Regions from separate parts of the Alteromonas macleodii ATCC 27126 genome, predicted to be linked through region 1. Evidence: predicted binding sites of a transcription regulator. Region 1 holds the regulator's gene; the other holds the start of a gene.

Region 1 (7,415 bases):
AATGTTCACTTTACGCAGACTGTGCTTGGCTTTTTCTGCATCACGCTTAGAATCGTAAGGGCCCAGAATAACGCGGAACCAATCGCCGTTGCTGCCAGTGCTGTGTCTGATAAGCGCCTCTAAACCTTGGAATGCAATTTTGGCTTTCATCTCTTCAGCCTGCGCGCGGGTTCTAAACGAGGCGCACTGCATTAAATAGCGTTTGTCAGATTTTTCTTGCTCTTTGACCTCAACTTCTACTTCATATCCTGGAAGGGTCTTAATGTACTCCCATTCTTCTTCAGGAAGCTCAGGTAACGTCTCTTCTGTAGGAGCCACAGGTCGTGAAGCTTGTGTATCCACGTCGTCTTCTACATTGTCTTTTATTGACCACAAAAATGCACCAAAGCCAATCACCAATGCGAATACGCCAACAAGGCGCACAATAGGAAGTTTTCCAGAAACCGGGGCGTTAGATTGCGCATTTGATTGAGCGCTTCTGGCCGGTTTTCTACCTTTACCAGCAGGCTTCTTTTTTTGAGGAGAGCGTCCACGAGAGACATAATCGCGTTGAGCCATAGTCGGCAATATTCCTACTTGTTATCGTTGTTTGTATGCGTAAGAAAACGTCATATACCAAATCTTTATGAAGAAGCAGCTTTCCTGCACTTCAATCCTGCAGAAATTTTAACGTATTGCTACCCAACAAGCTAACTGAAATCGGTAGGATCAATATCTATCGACCACCTTACCTTCATTGCCTGTGGCAACGCCTGTAAAAATGGCAGCGCCAAACGCAGCGCATTGTGAAGCGGCGCACGCTTTTCATGGCTGCATACCAGCATAAACCGAAACCTGCCTTGCCGCTTTTCAATCAAACAAGGAAACGGGCCATTTAGCTCAATGGCATGCTGCTGGAGAAATACTTGCTTACTGTCTTGTAAAAAGCGATAGGCCAAACTGCTGTCGGTCGCTTCTGCGCGAATGACAAACTGGCTAATAAATGGGGGAAGCCCTGCCGCTTTTCGCTCCATTAAAGCGTGTCTGGCGAAATGCCCATAGCCATTGTGCACTAAATCTTGTAGCAAAGGGTGATGAGGGTTGTGTGTTTGAAGCCACATCTCACCAGGTTTACTGGCGCGCCCTGCTCTTCCAGCAAGCTGAGTTACAAGCTGAGCGAGCTTTTCTGGTGCTCTAAAATCGGCACTAAAAAGTGCACCATCACAATCTAGCACCGCCACCAAGGTTACATGCGGAAAATGGTGACCTTTTGATAGTATTTGGGTACCTACCAGAAGCTGGTACTCTTGGCGGTTTATTGCATCCAGTGTTTGGTGCAGTTTATCTTTGCCCCGCACGGTATCACTGTCTATTCGTACCTGTTTAACACCGGGAAATAAACTTGCAAGCCCTTGCTCAACTTGCTCTGTTCCCGTACCCGCCGTAACTAATTCATTGTGATGGCACGCTTCGCAGTTTGATGGCATTGAGCGCATACCGCCGCAGTGATGACACTGTAAACGGTTCTGCGCTTTATGCACAGTATAAGGACGGTCACAACGCTTACACATGACGGTTTCGCCGCAGTGATGGCAAAGCAGCGCTGGCGCATAGCCTCTGCGATTCACAAACACCAATACCTGATTTCCCGCGTTGATATGCTGGCGCATTATTGTTAGCAAGCCTTGCGAAATACCGTAGTGAATGGGTTGGTCACGCGCGTCCAACACATGCTGATGCGTGCTTTTCGCACCTCCCGCTCGCTTAGTTAACTGCAAATGGGCATAGCGACCGCTTAGCGCATTATTAAGTGTTTCGAGTGCGGGCGTGGCGCTGCCTAATAAAAGAGGAATATTGTGCTGCTTAGCCCGCATAGCTGCTAGGTCACGGGCGTGATAGCGAAGTCCATCTTGTTGTTTAAAAGACTCGTCGTGCTCTTCATCCACAATCAGCATGCCGGGGTTGTGCAGCGGAGTGAAAATAGCTGAACGGGTACCGATGATTATCCCGAGTTCACCTGCTTTTGCTCGCTGCCACACCTGTAGCCGTTCTTTATCAGAAAGCTGAGAGTGTAAAACGCCCACTGCAATACCAAAGCGCTTTTCAAAGCGTGACACCGTTTGCGGCGTAAGCCCAATTTCTGGCACAAGTATAAGCACTTGTTTTCCGTCGCGCAGTAAGGGTTCGATGGCTTGAAGGTACACTTCCGTTTTACCGCTACCGGTAACCCCTTCAAGCAAACTTACAGCGAAATTGCCCTGCTGACGGTTTAGCGCGGCAATGGCAACCGACTGCTCAGTATCTGGAATTGGCTTTTCAGACACCGATAACGAGGCAAGCCAACTGCCTGACTTAAATTCAGGCGCGACTTCTTCAATGCTTATCAATGACTTTTCGACGAGCGCTTTGACCGCAGGTGCGCCATACTGCTTGCGCGCTTGGGACGCTAATAATGCACCACCAGCCATTGCAGTAAAACAGGCTTGTTGTTTAGGCGCCCGCGATAACGTGTCTGCAGTCGTTTGCTTACCTTCTTCGGTAAGCATTAACATGTCTTGAGGTGTTGGCGCTGCTGACTCGCCTTTGCGCAATAATACAGGCAGCATGGCGTGCAACACTTCACCCGGCGCATGATGATAGTACTGCCACAGCCATTGGGCCATTTTCAACAACACCCCATCTATAATAGGGCTATCGTCCAGTACCGACTCAATAGCTTTTAGCTTGTTGGAGTTTTCAATGTCGCTTTCAGGTTTGTGTAGGGTTTCAACAACTACGCCCACAAGTTTGCGCGGACCGAAAGGCACAACCACTCTTACACCCGCACTTAGTGCGTTATCGTGGGTATACGTGAAAAGTTGGCGCAGTGGCACTGGCACGGCAACTTGGATAAAGGCCATTGCGAAGGATCTACCTTATTTGACGATTGTTACAGCGCGTAATGCGCTTACTAAGCTTCTTATGTTGAAACTAATTATACTGAGGCTTCTTGCAGACCTATACGTTACAGCAAGTTGAGCTGCTAACAGCTAGCTACACATTTTGCCACTAGAGCATCTGGCCCAGCCTTGAAAGACAAATATTTAAACATACTTTACAGGTAAGCATAAAAGGAATGTTTTTTGTTTGGCCTTTTTATAAGGCTATCTTTTTATACGGCTACCTTGTCTAGCTCTCTTGTTTAGCATTTGGCCAAAAACCGCTTGATCAAGGCCCTGCCATCCTTTATTATGCGCCGCTCTTTTGCGATAGGCTGTTCTTTGAACGACTTATCATTTGAATTAAGTAACGTATGGTGTGCGACTTCGGGTTGTATAGCGATACGGCCTTATTATGTGAGGTAACCCAATGAAACAAGATATCCACCCAAAATACGAAGAAATCACAGCAACTTGCTCATGTGGTAACGTAATGAACATTCGTTCTACGCTTGGTAAAGACATCAACCTAGACGTATGTTCTTCATGTCACCCATTCTACACTGGTAAGCAACGTAACGTTGACACTGGTGGTCGTGTTGATCGCTTCAAGAAGCGTTTCGGTGCATTGGGCAAAAAGTAAGCCTGATATCGAGTTCAAAAAAAGCGCCTTTATGGCGCTTTTTTATTGCTTAAAATTCACGCTTCACACAAACAAGGTGTGCCAAACAGCGCTTTACCGCCGTTATCCTACGTCAGGCCTGTACCTAGCCAGTGTAACAAGCCCTGCAACTCGCCTTTCTGAAAACGTTTTTAGCTTAATTTACAACATCCAGCGTAACCTGAACTCAGTGAAGGTTTTTAACATTAGATAAATGCCTATCCCAATTGCCGCCACTCACTTTCTTACACTCTTCTTCGCTATCAAAATAAATACCAACGGGTGCTGACTTAATTGACGCCAAAGCAATATTCACTTGGTTTATGAAGTCTATATCCCAACCATTAGTTAACGCCCGCTGCTTCTCCTGCTCAGTATTAAACACGGCAATCACTTGCGGCGCTCTCCAATGTCCTACGTGAGTTAGCCAAACAAATCCATTATTGGTAGATTTTACGCTTTCACACACATCGGTTAGCACGGTTATTAGTTTTCTTTCTGTCATATCCTCGCCTTCAGCGCGAATTTTGAGTGGGCTTTCACAGGATTTTATCAGAAATATTGGATGGAGAATTAACGAGGTGTCTCCCTGCGTTCTATTTTCCTGATTTGGGTTTCTGTCCAATGCATTTATGAGAACGTAGATCCCTTTGATAGCTTTATTTTCCCCCTCCACACAATAGACCTACAGAATGTTATAACAAGTCAAAATAAATAGCATGAATGGCAATTATAGCCCCATTTTACTGGTCTAATTAGTATGCCTAACCTACATTGGTATATGAGAATTCTGATCAGATATGTACACAGTGATTGGCTGTGTTAGAGTTGTGATCGGCACTTTGATACTGAGCATTAATTCTGTGAATAATGCATGACTTTCAAGACTTGTGGCGCTTTTGGGTACATAAACCAGAGGCTTGTATCCATTAAGGTATGTGAGCAAAATCAGTAAAGGTTAACGCCTAGTCTGCTTTTCCACATGCCACCTTGGGGCCTATTGATGATTGCTGTAAAACAAAGATCAACAAGCCCTAGTGCTAACAACTATTTATAATCACTTTGTCATTACTTGGTTGTAACGCGCTTACGTTTATCTACCTATAACTATAACGACAATAAAATAGCTACAGAGCGTGAACGAAAACACCGATGAACCCTACATCTAAGGATACCTTTTTACATGTCAGATTTTAGACAACGCGCACTCGACTATCACGCCAAACCCACACCTGGAAAAATCCGCGTAGAGTTATCTAAACCAGCCGACAGCGTCGATGACCTTGCTCTTGCCTATAGCCCAGGCGTTGCCGAGCCGGTCAGAGAAATTGCCGAAGATGCAGATAACGCCTATAAGTACACGGGTAAAGGAAACCTGGTTGCCGTTATCAGTAACGGAACCGCGATTTTAGGGCTGGGTAACCTAGGCCCACTGGCATCGAAACCTGTTATGGAAGGTAAAGCCCTTCTGTTTAAACGCTTTGCTGGCCTGGATGCCATTGACATTGAGGTGAAGCATCGTACAACCGAAGAGTTCATTAATACGGTAGCGAATATCGCTGACACATTTGGCGGCATTAACTTAGAAGACATTAAAGCGCCTGAATGCTTTGAGATTGAACAAGAGCTAATTAAGCGCTGTAAAATTCCGGTATTCCATGATGATCAGCACGGTACCGCTATTGTAACTGCAGCGGGCATGCTTAATGCTCTGGAAATTCAGGGTAAAAGCATAGAGAGCGCTAAAATTGTGTGTATGGGTGCCGGTGCAGCAGCGGTCGCTTGTATGGAACTGCTTATTAAGTGTGGTGCCCAGCGCGAACGTATTTATATGCTAGACAGAAAAGGCGTTATCCATACTCGTCGCGAAGACTTAACTGAGCATAAAAAGCTATTTGCTAACAATACTGACAAGCGTACGCTTGAAGATGTAATGGAAGGTGCGGATATTTTTGTTGGTGTGTCTGGACCGGATGTTTTACCACCAGAAACACTGGCCTTGATGGCTGAAAACCCAATTGTATTTGCATGTTCTAACCCAGACCCTGAGATAAAGCCTGAACTTGCTCACGAAGTACGTAAAGATCTTATTATGGCCACTGGACGTTCGGACTACCCTAACCAAGTAAATAACGTACTGTGCTTCCCGTTTATTTTCCGTGGCGCGCTAGATGTTCGTGCAACGGCCATCAACGATGAAATGAAAGTAGCAGCAGTAGAAGCCCTTCGTGCTATTACGAAAGAGCCTGTACCAGAAGAAGTACTAGCTGCCAGTAAGAGTACTAGTCTGACATTTGGTAAGGAATACATTATTCCTAAACCTATGGATCCGCGTTTATGCGAGCGTATTGCTACCGCCGTATCTAAGGCTGCGATTGAATCTGGCGTTGCACGCGTGCCTGAAAGCCCAGAAGAATAAAATTCTGGCGCATAAGGCAAAAAAAATGGAGGGGCTAGTGCTCAACCTTTATTTGCTAAAAAGTGCGCTTCGAGAATACAAGTACATAAAAAACGGCGCCGTGTTGTAGGTTATCAACTAGCAATAACTTATAACAAAGCGCCGTTTCTCTTTAATACCAAATATCAGTCGTCTTCCGACACATCGTTTTCGAAGCTTGGATCAATGCCCATTTCTTCCATAATGCGTCTTGCTTCAGCCGGTACGCGATTAGGATTGTCTTTGCGCAGGTCATCATCGTTAGGCAATGGTTGACCGGTAAACGCATGCAAAAATGCTTCACACAACAGTTCTGAATTAGTGGCGTGACGCAAATTATTGATTTGGCGGCGAGTACGCTCATCAGTAAGCGCCTTAAGCACATTAATAGGTATAGAGACAGTGACTTTCTTTACCTGTTCGCTCTTCTTGCCATGCTCTGCGTAGGGGTGAATATATTTACCGTTCCATTCTGCCATTGTACTAACTCGGTCTACTCTTTTTTATGTTATGAAGAGAAATTCTAAACAAGTTCACGAAAAGGTCAATTGAGCAGTGTAAACCTCTTGACGTCTAGACATATATTCTTTAATTTAGACGTCTAAACGTCTATAAGAATACATTTTTGAGAGAAAAAGCCATGGTTTCTTACGCACAAGGTATCGATGCATTAAACCAGTCCCTGTCGGAACTGCGTGATATTGATGTATCTTTTGAATTCTTTCCGCCTAAAACGGAAGCCATGGAACAGACCCTGTGGAAGTCAGTTGAACGTCTAGCGCCACTAAAGCCAAGCTACATGTCGGTAACCTACGGCGCGAATAGCGGTGAGCGTGACAGAACCCACGACGTTGTAAAACGCATTCAGCAGCAAACCGGTGTCGCGGCGGTTCCTCACTTGACCTGTGTTGATGCTAGCCGTGATGAGCTTAAGCAAATTGCAAAAGACTACTGGGACTCAGGTATTCGCCGTATTGTTGCGCTTCGTGGCGATTTACCGCCAGGAGTAGAAAAGACAGAGATGTATGCCTCTGATCTTGTTGCCTTGCTAAAAGACGTTGCCGATTTTGATATTTCTGTTGCTGCCTATCCAGAGAAGCACCCTGAAGCACCAAATGCGCAGTTTGATTTACTAAACCTTAAGCGCAAAGCAGAAGCAGGTGCCACAGAAGCGATAACCCAGTTCTTTTTCGATACGAGTGTGTACCTTCGATTTAGAGACCGTGCAGCCGCAGCGGGTGTCGACTTAGATATCGTTCCGGGTATTTTGCCGGTAACCAACTACCAAACACTGGTGAAATTTGCGGGGTTCACAAATGTTCATGTGCCGGGATGGTTACACAAAATGTTCGACGGCCTTGATGCCGACGACCAAGCTACCCGTAATCTTATAGGCGCTAACATTGCTATGGACCAAGTT
Region 2 (7,415 bases), 1.4 Mb from region 1:
ACCAACATAGATATCACCACGAATATTACCATTAGCATCGGCCAGTGATGTTTTAGTCCAATGAACAAACCGCTCTTGGCCGGTTGATACCGAAAAGTGTGTAAGTTCATTGCTCTGTGAAGAAGCAAGCTTTTGCATAATGAACTTCAAAATACCGTTCTTTTCACCGTACTGGTCATGACAAAAGTCGTCGAAGCGCTTATTAGAAAGTAAAGTTTGCTTGTCTTGATCAACCACTACAAGCATATCGCCCATTGATTCCAACACGTTGGAAAACTGTTCGTTAGACAGCGAAACCTCTGTCAAATCCCAAATCAGTTTGTCAAACGCTTCGCGAATATCCGCAAGTTCTTGGGCCTCAACGTCACTATCAAGGCGTAGTGAGGTCTTATCATCACTGTTTAGTCGATTCTTAATGTCATTGTACAAAGTCGAAAGTGTTCGCTCGGCAAGCGTTCCCGTCATACTCACCATATGCAAAATGATAAATACGAAGCCTACGATCATTGCCAGCAATACAATCCCAGTCCATGCGGCTTCTCTGTATGCGGTGATGGTGGGTTTAACGCTGTACAAGGTTAGATTTTGCCAATCAGCCTTTTTTATAGCGTAGCCGCTGTCATCAAAATCGGAAAAGCTTGAGTTGGGAGCAATGAGTGAGGGCTCACTGCTAAACAGGACATGCCCACTAGAGTCGGTAACAAGCTGGTTAGTCAGTCTGGGATAGGGCGCGAGCAAAGACTGCAAGCTATCCACATACATGACAAGTGCGCCTTCCGCTACGCCTCTAAGTAACACTGGAACGCTTATTAATACGCCGTACTTTGATACCGAGGAGTATGCATTCGATGAACCAAGGGTTTGCTGGCGCCATGCACTACTGAGCGACTCGGGGATAACAGCATTCCAGTTTTTATCAATCACCCGGTTCCCGGCAAAATCAAATAGCGCAAACTCGACACTTTTCGCCTGAGTTAAATTTAACGAGCGGAAAAACATGGGAAGGTAATTATCCCTTTGCTCGAAATCAACCAAGGAATTGATGATGATATCGTTAGCTGCCAAGTCTGCTAGCTGTCTAGTGGTATCGCTAACAATGTAATTGATATCTTGTTCTAAACCATCAACAGATTGTTGTTGAAGCTGGTCGGTTTGTTTAACAATGAAGTGAAAAGAGAGAGCAAATAGAATGATAGACAAAACCGCGACGAGTAAAACCAGTCGCGGTAGCATGCTTGAAAGCAGAAGAGAGCGTAACCTTGGGGGCTGCTGCATCATTGCACGCCCGTTGTTACCAAGTGACCTTTTTCGTTAAACGTAGTCATAAAATAATCCTTTGCCCAGAGTGCATCGTGTCTGTCCTCTGAAAATGGAGCTGTGTAGTGCTTCACTGCACCTTGCACATTTTGAAGAGACTCTAGCGCACCGCGTAATGCGTCTACTTCTATACTACCAGCTTTCGCGGCAGCTGCCGCGATTAAATGAGTTAAATCATAAGCATGAGCCAAACCTGTCACACCACCAATCGCAGTCGCATCCACCAAGCCATACTTATTATAATAGGCTTCTAACAAGCTTTTTGCCTTGGTATTTTTCTGGTGGTTGAAGTGGAAGGTTTGAAGTACTGACACATTGTAGTTAGCGATGGGCTTTGCAAGTAAAGAGGCGAACTGACCCGACGCGACTCCCCAATGCGACACAACTGGGAGAGAGGCGATGCCTTGTTTTGCCATCTCATCGAGTACCACAACACCTTCAGGAACGTTAGTGACAAGAATGATCGCTTCCGCTTTCGCGCTTTTTATTGCCGCGATATCCTCAGAAAAGTCTTTCTGCTGCCAATTTATCCAATGGGTTGCTGTTATATCAATATCATTATTACTTGCAGCTTGTGTTAATGATTCAAGGTTTGAGCGTCCCCATCCTGTTCTTTCCAGTACTAACGCAATATTTGAAAGCCCCATATATTTGACGTGATTAATTAGGACTGACGCTGCTTCAGCGTCGCGTACCGACACGCGAAATATGTTATTCGGTGAGTGCCCGTTGTCGATAATAGGCGTCCCCGCTGCCCAAGGAACCAACATCAAAATGTTTTTTTCGTGTATTGGGTCGACTTCAGCGAGAACTACAGGTGTATGAACGCCGCCTACTACCGCAAGTAAATTGGGAGTTTGGGAAAATTGCTCAATGTTATATACACCTCGAGCTGGGTTGCCGCGATGGTCTTTCGCAATAACTTTTATTTGACGACCTAGAATCCCACCAGCGGCATTTATTTCGTCGACGGCAAGCTCGACCCCTCTTGTAATAGCGATGCCACCTTCAACAGCTACCGCTGAAAGATCGGCATCAATACCAATCACCAGAGGTTCCGTTGAACTTAATGCTTTACTTGCAGTAAAAATTGAAAAGACGCAAGCCAGCGAGAGAAAGATAGAAAGTGCACGCATGAATAGGCTACCTAAATGTTAACCTTAAAAGTGTATAGCAATGTGCTCAGTCTTTTAGCGTAAACGTCTTATCCTTTAGTATAAGTTTGATGCTTTTTTGAGAGCTTTTACGAGATTTTTGAGCGCTGGCGACGGGTTGGTGTACTAAACGAGTGCGCATTAATTGTGGCACGATTCTACTATTAGCTTATATTTCGAGAAGAGTGGTTGTACATTTGCTAAACAGTGCTCGACGTTGTTTAGTTGTTCCTCTGGTGACGAGGTAGCAGTAAAACCGCCTGATAAAAATGGTTTGCGTATGTTGCAAGCAAGGATAAACAGCGGTTTGGAGCGTGAGTGCGAAAGAATACCCTGCCAACAATAATAGACATTGAAGCAAGTGGATTTGGCGCAGCGAGTTACCCTATTGAGATAGGTATCGTGCGCTATGATGGTGCAAAGTGGTGTAAGCTACTTCGGCCTTTTGACTCGTGGGTTCACTGGGATCGAAAAGCGGAGTCACTGCACGGCATAACGCAGCAGATGCTGCAAACTCGAGGAGAAGAGCCTCGAAAAGTCTGTGTTGAGTTAAATAACTTCCTTGGCAATACGGTTGTTTACAGTGACGGTTGGGTCGTTGATAACCCGTGGCTAATTAAGCTCTACGCCGCAGCGCAGGTAGAAATGTCTTTCACGTGTAGAGCATTGGAATATATTTTGTCTGAAGCACAAATGAATCAATGGCATGAGGTGAAAAGCCGCCTTGCGAGCCAACTTGATGTTAAGCGTCATAGAGCGAGTTCCGACGCGATGGTAATTCAACAGACTTACGCAAAAACCTTATCATTGGCATAACGGCAACTACGTTTCGTCTTTATGATGGGGTGTAATACTAAAAGCGCACTGTGAATGCAATGTAGCGGTGACCTAAAACAAGGATGACTTAAAACAAGTAATTGACGCCCAATGAGAGAGCCATATTCTCTTCTTCCCCAACTTGCCTATGTTCAAGTTCTACCGCCATGTTTAAACCCTCGCTTTTGCCAAGCAGCCAGCCCAACCGAGTAAAAGTACCTACATCATGAGGTAAATAAAGCCACTCTGCGTAATGCTGAAAGGCGGTATTGTTGGTTTTGTACGTTGCATAGACCTTTTGCGGAACCCAAGTGTTAAACCGCCGGCTGGCGCTAAACATACCTTGTGACCCCGCTGGGTAGGTATAACTGTTGTCGTATAGATAAGTTTCGGTTGTAGATTGAATGCGGTACATACTATTTAGCTGCCACCGCGCTATTTTTTTGCTTTTGAATTGGATAGGACTGTAGTGGGGAGCATTTATTTCCGCGAGCACGGGGGAAGCCGCCATAGACGCAGCCAAAGTAAGTGCCAGAAGAATTCCAGTAACCACATTCATGGAAGAGCCCAAGTTGTTGTTATCATGGCTTGTAAACAACCAGAAACTACAAGCGATAGTGTGTTCGTTATTTAAGCATAGCTGCAAAAAATAGATGATGAAAATATTCTTTGCTGTTTTTTATTTGTTTCGTTGATTTTGCGAGCCAAATAAAAACGCCGCTAGTTTATACCAACACTTTTTTGCAAAGCGTTATAAAAACTGAGCGGCGTATTTAAAAGCGTTATTTGGTTATCGAATTAAATCGATGCTTTTAACGCTTCTGCTTTATCTGTTGCTTCCCATGGGAATTCGTCACGACCAAAGTGACCGTACGCAGCCGTTGGGCGATAAATAGGGCGCTCAAGGTCTAGCATTTGAATAAGTCCATACGGGCGTAGGTCGAAATGTTCACGGACCAGTGCCACTAATGTTTTCTCATCTACCACACCTGTACCGAAGGTATCGATGCTGATAGACGTTGGCTCTGCCACACCGATTGCATAAGACACTTGGATTTCGCAACGCTTAGCAAGTCCTGCTGCAACAATGTTCTTAGCAACGTAACGACCCGCGTATGCTGCACTGCGGTCTACTTTTGATGGATCTTTACCAGAGAACGCGCCACCACCGTGACGGGCCATACCACCGTAAGTATCAACAATGATTTTACGACCTGTTAAGCCACAGTCGCCCATTGGACCACCGATAACGAATCGTCCCGTTGGGTTAATGTGAAAGCGTGTATTTCCATCAATCCATTCACTAGGCAGCACTGGCTTAATAATTTCTTCCATTACCGCTTCGCGAACTGTTTCAGTGCTTACTGAATCGCAGTGCTGGGTTGAAAGCACAACCGCGTCGATGCCAACAGGCTTGTCGTTTTCATATTTGAAAGTAATTTGGCTTTTCGCATCTGGGCGTAACCAGTCTAGCTTACCAGATTTACGCACTTCGGCTTGTTTTTGAACAAGGCGGTGAGAGTACGTGATTGGCGCAGGCATTAGTACGTCAGTTTCGTCGCTAGCGTAGCCAAACATTAGACCTTGGTCACCCGCACCTTGTTCTTCAAGGCTTGCGCGATCAACACCTTGATTGATGTCAGGTGACTGTTTGCCAATAGCATTTAATACCGCACATGAATCAGCGTCGAAGCCCATATCTGAGTGCGTGTAGCCAATTTCTTTAACTGTTTTTCGGGTAAGCTCTTCAATATCTACCCATGCAGAGGTAGTTACTTCACCACCCACTAAAACCATACCGGTTTTTACATACGTTTCGCAGGCCACCCGAGCGCGAGGATCTTGTTCTAAAATAGCGTCAAGAACCGCATCTGAGATCTGATCAGCAATTTTGTCCGGATGTCCTTCAGACACTGACTCGGATGTGAATAAATGCGTGGCCATAAATGCTCCGTAAGCGTTAAATTATCAAAATAGTCGTATATTGTACTAAAACAAGTTATAAATACCAGTCTTTACTTCTAGACGTCTAAAAGTCTCTTCGTTACGAATAGTTGACACAACCCGATCACTTATAGGGTTATTCAGGTCGTAATTGTCGAAGTTAATGATGTATTTGTAAAACTAGGCGTCAGATATAACTGTTTTTGCTGTAATGGGAATACGTGATGGTCAGGGTATGGACCATTTTTTACTATGACTTTCGCTATTGGCAATGAAAACCCATTGAACTGAAAGGTGGCATAGGTAAGAATAACGCCACATTCATTCGTATAAAGAAGTAGAGCGAACGCCTTACCTCTACGCTCGTCTAGCTTGCCTAGCCCGCTAAGATACGAAACAAAAGATACAAAATAAATCAGGAGACAACATGCCCTCTCGTCGTGAACTCGCCAATGCAATCCGTGCATTAAGCATGGATGCCGTTCAACAAGCTAAATCTGGTCACCCAGGTGCCCCAATGGGGATGGCTGATATCGCACAGGTACTATGGGGTGATTTCTTATCACACAACCCTGCAAACCCATCTTGGGCTAACCGCGATCGCTTTGTGCTTTCAAATGGTCACGGCTCGATGCTGTTGTACTCTCTTCTTCACCTTTCAGGCTACGAACTGCCAATTGAAGAGTTAAAGAACTTCCGCCAATTGCATTCAAAGACGCCAGGTCACCCAGAGTACGGTTATGCGCCAGGTGTTGAAACGACTACTGGCCCATTAGGCCAAGGTATCAGTAATGCTGTGGGTATGGCGCTTGCCGAGAAAGTGCTAGCGGCACAATTCAACAAAGATGGTCACACTATTGTTGACCACCACACCTACGCATTCCTAGGCGACGGCTGCTTAATGGAAGGTATCTCACACGAGACATGTTCATTAGCCGGTACACTAGGCCTTGGTAAGCTTATCGCGTTTTGGGATGACAACGGCATTTCAATTGATGGTGAAGTGGAAGGTTGGTTCACCGACGATACACCTGCACGCTTTAAGAGCTACGGTTGGGAAGTGATCGATGGCGTTGACGGTCACGATGCAGAGCAAGTGAAAGCCGCCATTGAAAAGGCACAGGCGAATACTGCGCAGCCTACGCTTATTTGTTGTAAAACCACCATTGGTTTCGGTTCGCCTAATAAAGAAGGTACCGAGTCTTGTCACGGTGCACCACTAGGTGAAGATGAAATTGTCGCTACTCGCGAGAAGCTTGGCTGGAGCCATGGCGCGTTCGAAATTCCTGACGATATTTACGCGGGTTGGGATGGAAAAGAGAAAGGCTCAAAAGCGGAAAGCGCGTGGAATGACGCTTTCGCAGCATACGAAGCCGCCTACCCAGAGCTTGCAGCAGAATTCAAACGCCGTGTAAATGGCGAACTGCCAGCAGATTTCAGCGACAAAGCAGACGCTATCATTGCTGAACTTCAAGCTAACCCACAAAATATCGCGTCACGTAAAGCGTCACAAAATGCACTGAATGCGTTTGGTCCGCTACTTCCTGAACTATTAGGCGGCTCTGCTGACCTTGCAGGTTCTAACCTTACTATTTGGGAAGGCAGCAAAGGCGTTGAAGCGAACGATGCGTCAGGTAACTACATTTATTACGGTGTACGTGAATTTGGTATGTCTGCCATGATGAATGGTATTGCCCTTCACGGTGGCTTTAAGGCATACGGTGCAACCTTCCTAATGTTTATGGAATATGCACGCAACGCGGTACGTATGGCAGCGCTAATGAAGCAGCCTGCAATTTTCGTTTACACCCACGATTCAATTGGTCTAGGTGAAGACGGCCCAACTCACCAGCCAGTAGAGCAGGTGGTAGCGCTACGAGCAACGCCTAACCTTGATAACTGGCGTCCTTGTGATCAGGTTGAGTCTGCTGTGTCGTGGAAGTCTGCTATTGAGCGCACTGACGGCCCAACAACGCTGATCTTCACACGTCAAGGCTTAGCGCAGCAAGAGCGAACGGCTGACCAAGTGGCTAACATTGCCAAAGGCGGTTACGTACTTAAAGACTGTGAAGGTACGCCAGAGCTTATTCTTATCGGTACCGGTTCTGAGGTTCAGCTAGCCGTTGAAGCCGCAGCGAAACTAACCGAGCAAGGCAAAGCCGTTCGCGTAGTGTCTATGCCATC

The links. Region 1 encodes MetJ, which represses methionine synthesis genes. Its sites were predicted from a motif close to TAGACGTCTAGACGTCTA; they were not measured.
Region 2: the regulator MetJ is predicted to act here: its motif matches at 5,302-5,319, upstream of metK (methionine adenosyltransferase).

What each region holds. Positions count from the first base shown of each region.
Region 1 is NC_018632.1:4,035,465-4,042,879, forward strand. Features, by position in the region: gene MASE_RS17180 (cbb3-type cytochrome oxidase assembly protein) at 1-558, opposite strand, end outside; gene priA (primosomal protein N') at 690-2,879, opposite strand; gene rpmE (50S ribosomal protein L31) at 3,328-3,540, shown strand; gene MASE_RS17200 (hypothetical protein) at 3,746-4,063, opposite strand; gene MASE_RS17205 (malic enzyme-like NAD(P)-binding protein) at 4,742-5,977, shown strand; gene metJ (met regulon transcriptional regulator MetJ) at 6,142-6,474, opposite strand; gene metF (methylenetetrahydrofolate reductase) at 6,636-7,415, shown strand, end outside.
Region 2 is NC_018632.1:810,706-818,120, forward strand. Features, by position in the region: gene MASE_RS03515 (ATP-binding protein) at 1-1,278, opposite strand, end outside; gene MASE_RS03520 (ABC transporter substrate-binding protein) at 1,275-2,453, opposite strand; gene MASE_RS03525 (3'-5' exonuclease) at 2,790-3,287, shown strand; gene MASE_RS03530 (hypothetical protein) at 3,376-3,846, opposite strand; gene metK (methionine adenosyltransferase) at 4,086-5,231, opposite strand; gene tkt (transketolase) at 5,659-7,415, shown strand, end outside.